Regions from separate parts of the Bradyrhizobium sp. AZCC 1610 genome, predicted to be linked through region 2. Evidence: riboswitches for the same ligand, from Rfam matches in the RefSeq annotation. Region 2 holds a riboswitch; the other holds the start of a gene.
What was found. Region 2 has a riboswitch for cobalamin ahead of metE (5-methyltetrahydropteroyltriglutamate--homocysteine S-methyltransferase). Riboswitches for the same ligand answer to the same signal wherever they lie in the genome.

Region 1 (3,471 bases), 5.9 Mb from region 2:
CCAGCACATGGTCGGCAAACCGCGCCGCGAGGCCGAGGTCATGCGTCACCACGATGACGAGCACGCCGTTGTCGGCGGTCGCGCGCAAATTCTTCATAACGTCGATCTGGTGCCGCGGGTCGAGCGAGGCGGTCGGCTCGTCCGCCAGAATAACCGGCGCCTCCACCGCCAACGCACGGGCCAGCGCGACGCGGCTGCGTTCGCCGCCGGACAATTCGGTGACGCGGCGATCGCTGAACGCCATCACGTCGACCGCCTGCATCGCCCGCAGCACCGCATCGGCATCTTTCGGCGACAGGCGCGCCGGATCGGTCGCGCCATGCGGATAGCGGCCGAGCGCCACGATATCGCGCGCCGGCAGCGGCCAGTGCACGACATGCCCCTGGGGCAAATAGCCGAAGCGTTTTGCCCTTTCGCGCAGTGGCAGCGACGACAAGGTTTGGCCGCCGATCTCGATCTCGCCCTCGGACGGGATCAATCCCGCCAGTGCCCGTAACAGCGTGGTCTTGCCGGCGCCGTTCGGCCCGACCAGCGCCACCAGATGTCCAGCTTCCAGCGCCAGCGAGACGTCTTTCAGCACGACGCGGCCGGCGAGCCGCACGCCGAGTCCCTTTGCGATCAGAAGCGCCGTTTCGCTCATGCGACCCCTCCGCCGAGCGAGCGGCGCTCGCGCATGATCAGATAGAGGAAGAACGGAACGCCGATGATCGAAGTCAGCACGCCGACCTTGATATCCGATGTCGAGGGAATGATGCGCACCGCAATATCGGCCGCCAGCAACAGCGCCGAGCCTGCGAGCGCGCTCGGCACCAACAGCCGCCCCGGGTCGTGGCCGATCAACGGCCGCATCAGATGGGGTGCAACAAGCCCGATGAATCCGATGGTGCCGGTGACGGCGACCGCGCCGCCGACGCCGAGCGCGACGCCCGAAATCACGAACAGCCGCAGACGTCCGACATCTACACCGAGGCTTTGCGCGGTTTCCTCGCCCAGGCTCAGCGCGCGAAAGGCATGGCGCTGGCTGAACAGCATGGTCGCACCGGCAATGATAAACGGCAGCGCAAGGAAAACGTGCTGAAAGCTGCGATCCTCCAGCGAGCCGAGCAGCCAGAACGCGATCTCCAGCACCACGAACGGGTTGCTGGAGAGGTTCATCACCAGTGCGGTGGCCGCGCCGGCAAAGCTCGAAATCGCAAGCCCCGAGAGAATGAGGATCAAAAGCCCCGCATTGCGGCCGGCGATCGAGAGCAGCACGAACACCGAAACGAACGCCGCACAGATCGCCGCGACCGGCAGCGCGTAGGAGCGCACGTCGGCCAGCCCCAGCGCGATCACCAGCACGGCGCCGAACGCTGCCGATTGCGGCGCGCCGAACAGCGAGGGCGAAGCCAGCGGATTGCGCAGCAGGCCCTGCAGCGACGCGCCTGATAGCCCGAGGATGGCGCCGATCGCCAGCGCCAGCAGCGTCCGCGGCAGGCGGATTTCGCGCACGATAACCTGCGCCACGTCGCTGCCGCCGCCGAACAGCGCTTCCGTCACCGCAAGCGGCGACAGCCGCACCGGCCCGATGCCGAGCGAGATCAGCACCAGCAGCACAACGAGAACGGCAAGCGCCGCCGTCGCGCCGATCCGGCGGCGCGCGGCATCCTCGTTGGTCACGGTTACGGCCTCAACACTCATCGATCGTCCTAAAGCAGTTTTACCCGCGCCCCGGTACAGGAGCGCAGGCAGGCGTGCTCATGCGGCAAAAATAGCGCACTCGCCCAGTGAGGACCGCGAGCGCGCCCAAGGCGGATTGACTCGGACTTTGACAAACTTCTACCATAGTTCCCGACGGTTCCCGTTTTGGGGATCAAAAGGGAATGCGGTGCGGGGAAGCTCCCCTATTCCGCGGCTGCCCCCGCAACTGTAAGCGGCGAATCCTTCGTCATAGGCCACTGGGAATCTCGGTCCTGGGAAGGCGACGAAGGGTAGCGACCCGCGAGCCAGGAGACCTGCCGTCAGCCGTGGTCACACGCGAAGATGTCGGTCGGGGAGTACAGGCATTAGCTTCACCTAAGCTGTGTTAGCACATGGTGAGACTTGGTTCGCTGTGACGTGCCACTGACGTCATACCGAGGTCTGAACCATGTCTTCCACCAGCGCCACGCGGCAGCGCCGCTTCTGGCTTGCCTCCAGTTTCCTGATAACCACCGTATCGCTTGGCATTTCCGGCGCAGAGGCGCAGCAGACGACGGTCGAGCAATTGCCGCCGATCGAGGTCACCTCGCCCACCGATCCGAACCGGACCCGCGCCAAGCCAACCTACGACGAGGGATCGACGTCACGCCGCGTCGTGCCGGCGGCTGCGCCGTCGACCGGCACGCGGCCCGCCGCCGGGCCCGGCTCGAACGTCGCATCGCAAAGCGCCTCGCAAGGCGCGGACGGCAGCGGCGGCCGGCAGTTTTCAGGCATCGTCGGCACGGCGGCGACCGTTATTACCGCCGAAGAGATAGCGCATTCGCCCGCACAAACGTTGCAGGAAATCATCGCGCAAACGCCCGGCGTGCAGCTGACCAGCCTGTATGGCGGCGTCAACGGCGCCAAGACCAGCGTCGACCTCCGCGGATTTGGCGCGTTCGCGACCTCAAATACCCTGGTTCTCATCAACGGCCGAAGGCTCAACGACATCGACATGGCCGGCGTCGATTTTTCGACCATTCCGCGCGATTCGATCGAGCGCATTGAAATCACGCGCGGCAACAGCGGCGCGGTGCTCTACGGCGACAATGCAGTCGGCGGCGTTATCAACATCGTCCTGAAGAACGGCGTCGGCGGGCCGCCTGTCGCCATGCGCGCCGAGGCCGGTGTCGGCTCCTTCAATCAGCGCATGGCGTCGGTTTCGACTGCGCTTAACTCGGGACCGTGGTCGACGTCGTTCTACGGCAACGCCATCAAGTCCGACGGCTATCGCGCCAATAACGCGCTCGACCAGCGCAACGGCGTCGGCAATCTCAACTACACCACGCCCGACCTCAAGGCCTTCCTTACGGTGACTGGCGACGACCAGAAGCTCGGCTTTCCGGGCGGACGCACCGTCGATCCCTCGATCGGGCTAAATCAGCTCGTCACCGATCGCAGGGGTACAAATACGCCGTTCGATTACGGCAACCAGCAGGGCGCCAGCGCGACCGCCGGCTTCACCAAGACCCTGTGGAACGGCGCCGAACTGATCGTCGATGGCGGCGTCAGAGACAAGAAAACGCAAAGCGGATTCTTCGGCGCGATACCGTTTGCATCGCCACTTCCGAGTTTCTCCTCCACCTATAATGACGCGTCATTGCAGACCTGGTCGATCACGCCACGATTGAGCATCAAGAACTCGATCCTCGGGGTGCCCTCACATATCCTGACCGGCATCGATTATTACGATGCGACGTTCCGCCAGGACCGCGGGGCGTTCAAGGGCCTTGCGCCGACCCACATCTACGA
Region 2 (3,471 bases):
ATCGGCGCGCTGCGCGGGCCGAAACATGGCGGCGCCAACGAGATCGCCTTCGAAGTACAGAAGCGCTACGGCGATACGGAAGAAGCGGAGGCCGATATCCGCCGGCGCGTCGCGGCCAGGGAAGTCGTGATCGGCTTCGGTCATCCGGTCTACACGATTGCCGACCCACGCAACAAGGTGATCAAGGAAGTCGCGCGCCGTCTCGGCATTGAAAGCGAGAACACCCGCATGTTCGAAATAGCCGACCGGATCGAGGCGGTGATGGCGGACGCCAAGAAGATGTTCGCCAATCTCGACTGGTTCAGCGCGGTCTCCTACCACGCGATGGGCGTGCCGACCGCGATGTTCACGCCGCTGTTCGTGATTTCCCGGACGTCGGGATGGGCGGCGCATGTGATGGAACAGCGCATCAACAACAAGATCATTCGCCCGGCCGCGAATTATATCGGCCCGGAGAACCTGAAGTTCGTGCCGCTGCATGAGCGAGGCAAAGCCGCCATCGCCCCACGCGCCGCATAAGGATGCAACAATGGTATATCTCCTGGGTGTTGATCTCGCCGACAAGCCGGCCGGGGCCCGCTTCCGCGACCTCCTGGGCACGCCAGGCATTCTCCAGATGCCGGGCACGCACAACGGAATGGCCGCGCTGCAGGCCCGCGACGCCGGCTTCTCCGCGCTTTATTTGTCGGGCGCGGCGATGACAGCTTCGATGGGCCTGCCCGATCTCGGCATCATCACCATCGAGGAAGCCGCCTTCTTCATCCGCCAGGTAGCGCGCGCTAGCGGCCTGCCGGTGCTGGTCGATGGCGACACCGGCTATGGCGAAGCGCTCAATGTCATGAACATGGTGCGCGCCTTCGAGGATGCAGGTGCTGCGGCCGTTCATATCGAGGACCAACTGCTTCCGAAAAAATGCGGTCATCTCAACGACAAAAGGCTGGCGGATGGGCGCGACATGGCGGCCAAGATCGCCGCCGCCGCAAAGGCGCGGCGTCATCTCTATCTGATCGCGAGAACCGATGCTGCGGCGAGCGAAGGCATGGACGGCGCGGCGGCCCGCGCCAAGCTCTATCTGGAAGCGGGAGCGGAGGCGATATTTCCCGAAGCGATGATTTCGCGCGAGATGTTCCAGGAATTCGCCAGTCGCGTTCCCGGTGTTCCGCTGCTCGCGAACATGACGGAGTTCGGCAAGACGCCGTTCTTCACCGCGTCCGAGTTCGAGGCGATGGGCTATCGGATGGTGATCTGGCCGGTGTCGTCGCTTCGCGTCGCCAACAAGGCCCAGCAGGATCTGTTCGCCGCCCTCAAACGCGACGGCAGCACCTGCAAGATGCTCGACCAGATGCAGACGCGCGCTGAGCTCTACGCAACGATCGGGCTGCACGATTACGAGGCGCTCGACGCCTCCATCGTCAGAACCATCGTCCCCGCAGGCACGCCGCAGAGGTGAATTATGTCGCTATCGCGCTTCGATCGAAATGGAATACAACGAATGGTGATGACAGAGAGCACCAACGCGGGATTACCAGATCTCATATTGACTGAGATCGCCGTTGACCTTAACTGAACCGGTCGTGGTTCTTCGGGCTCGTTCGGCCCGAAGCTAAGAGGGAAGCCGGTGCGGCCGAAAAAGCCAAAGCCGGAGCTGCCCCCGCAACTGTAAGCGGCGAGCCGCTGTCCAACAACGTCACTGAGACCTTGCGTGGTTTCGGGAAGGCCGGACAGCAGCACTGACCCGCGAGCCAGGAGACCTGCCTCGACAACATACACGTCCTCGGGCGGGGTGTCCCGGTGGTGCGGTTGCGATTCCGCGCGCGCTGCCGTACGTGGAATCCAGACGTGTCACTTCGGCCTTTGCCCCCAACTTTTGGGGTTAAGCCATGTCTCTTTCTTCTACGATCTCCACTTCCTCGCTTCCTGTTGCCTCCCTCGGCACGCCACGGATCGGCCCGCGCCGCGAGCTGAAATTCGCGCTGGAAAGTTTCTGGTCGGGCGCTTCGGACGAAAAAGCCCTGGTCGAAGCCGGCGCCGGTCTTCGCGCGGCCAACTGGGCGCGCCAGAAGAAACTCGGCGTCAGTGTGATCCCATCGAACGATTTTTCGTTCTACGACCAGATGCTCGACACATCAGTGATGGTCGGTGCGATTCCGGAAATCTATCGATGGAACGGCGGCCCGGTCCCGCTCGCAACTTACTTCGCGATGGCCCGCGGTGCACAAGGCAAAACGCATGAGGCGAGTTGCGGGCATGCCCATCACGGGCACGACGCCGCGCACGGCGTGCCGGCGCTTGAGATGACAAAATGGTTCGACACCAACTACCACTACATGGTGCCGGAACTGACGAAGGATCAGCAGTTCACCCTGGCCTCGCGCAAGCCGATCGAGGAATACGAGGAGGCCAAGGCGCTGGGCTATCAGACCCGCCCCGTGCTGGTCGGGCCGGTCACGTTTCTCAAACTCGCCAAGAGCAAGGAGGCCGGTTTCAATCCGCTGTCGCTGCTCGACCGGTTGTTGCCGGTCTACATCGAGGTGCTGCGCGAACTGGCCTACCGCGGCGCCGAATGGGTGCAGATCGACGAGCCATGTCTTGTGCTCGACCTCGATATTGTCGGGCAGCAGGCGCTGCGTTACGCCTACACAGAGATCGCCAACGCGGTGCCGCAGCTCAAGATCATGCTGGCAACCTATTTCGGCGGACTGGGCGTTAACCGCGATACCGCGCTGGCGCTGCCCGTCGCCGGCCTGCATCTCGACCTGGTGCGCGCGCCTGATCAGATCGACGACCTCGTCAATTTTCCAAAAGACCGCGTGCTGTCGCTCGGAATCATCGACGGCCGGAACATCTGGCGCGCGGATTTGAGCCGGATCCTCGACCGGCTCGAACCCGTGATCGCGAAACTCGGCAAGGATCGCGTGCAGATCGCGCCCTCCTGCTCGCTGTTGCATGTCCCGATCGATCTGGCGCTGGAAACAGGGCTCGATTCCGAAATCATAAGCTGGCTGGCGTTCTCGGTGCAGAAGCTCGAGGAGCTGACCACGCTCGGGACGGCACTCGCCGGTGGGCGCGGCAGCGTCGAAGCTGCCCTGCGTGTCTCGGACGAGGCGGCCACCGCGCGCAAGGCCTCGCCGCGAATTCACGATGCGAAGGTCGCGGCGCGCATCGCCGGCATCGACGACGCCATGCGTCGCCGCGCCAGCGCATTCGCCGAGCGCGCCGGCGTTCAGCACCAGCGCTTCAACCTTCCCGCCTTCCCGACCACGACCATCGGCTCGTTTCCGCAGACGGCCGAAGTCAGGAAAGCCCGGGCCGCGCACGCCAGCGGAGCCCTGACGGATGAAGTCTACAAGATCTATTTGCAGGACCAGACGGCCCGCGCGGTGCAGTGGCAGGAAACCATTGGTCTCGACGTGCTCGTGCATGGCGAGTTCGAGCGCAACGACATGGTGCAGTATTTCGGCGAACAGCTCG

Region 1: it holds a riboswitch for cobalamin, as region 2 does, so the genes downstream of both, V1279_RS00135 (TonB-dependent receptor) here and metE (5-methyltetrahydropteroyltriglutamate--homocysteine S-methyltransferase) in region 2, are expected to answer to the same signal.

Annotation. Positions count from the first base shown of each region.
Region 1 is NZ_JAZHRR010000001.1:33,739-37,209, reverse strand. It holds gene V1279_RS00145 (ABC transporter ATP-binding protein) at 1-640, opposite strand, end outside; gene V1279_RS00140 (FecCD family ABC transporter permease) at 637-1,680, opposite strand; cobalamin riboswitch at 1,818-2,016, shown strand; gene V1279_RS00135 (TonB-dependent receptor) at 2,129-3,471, shown strand, end outside.
Region 2 is NZ_JAZHRR010000001.1:5,926,031-5,929,501, forward strand. It holds gene prpC (bifunctional 2-methylcitrate synthase/citrate synthase) at 1-519, shown strand, start outside; gene prpB (methylisocitrate lyase) at 530-1,450, shown strand; cobalamin riboswitch at 1,559-1,773, shown strand; gene metE (5-methyltetrahydropteroyltriglutamate--homocysteine S-methyltransferase) at 1,881-3,471, shown strand, end outside.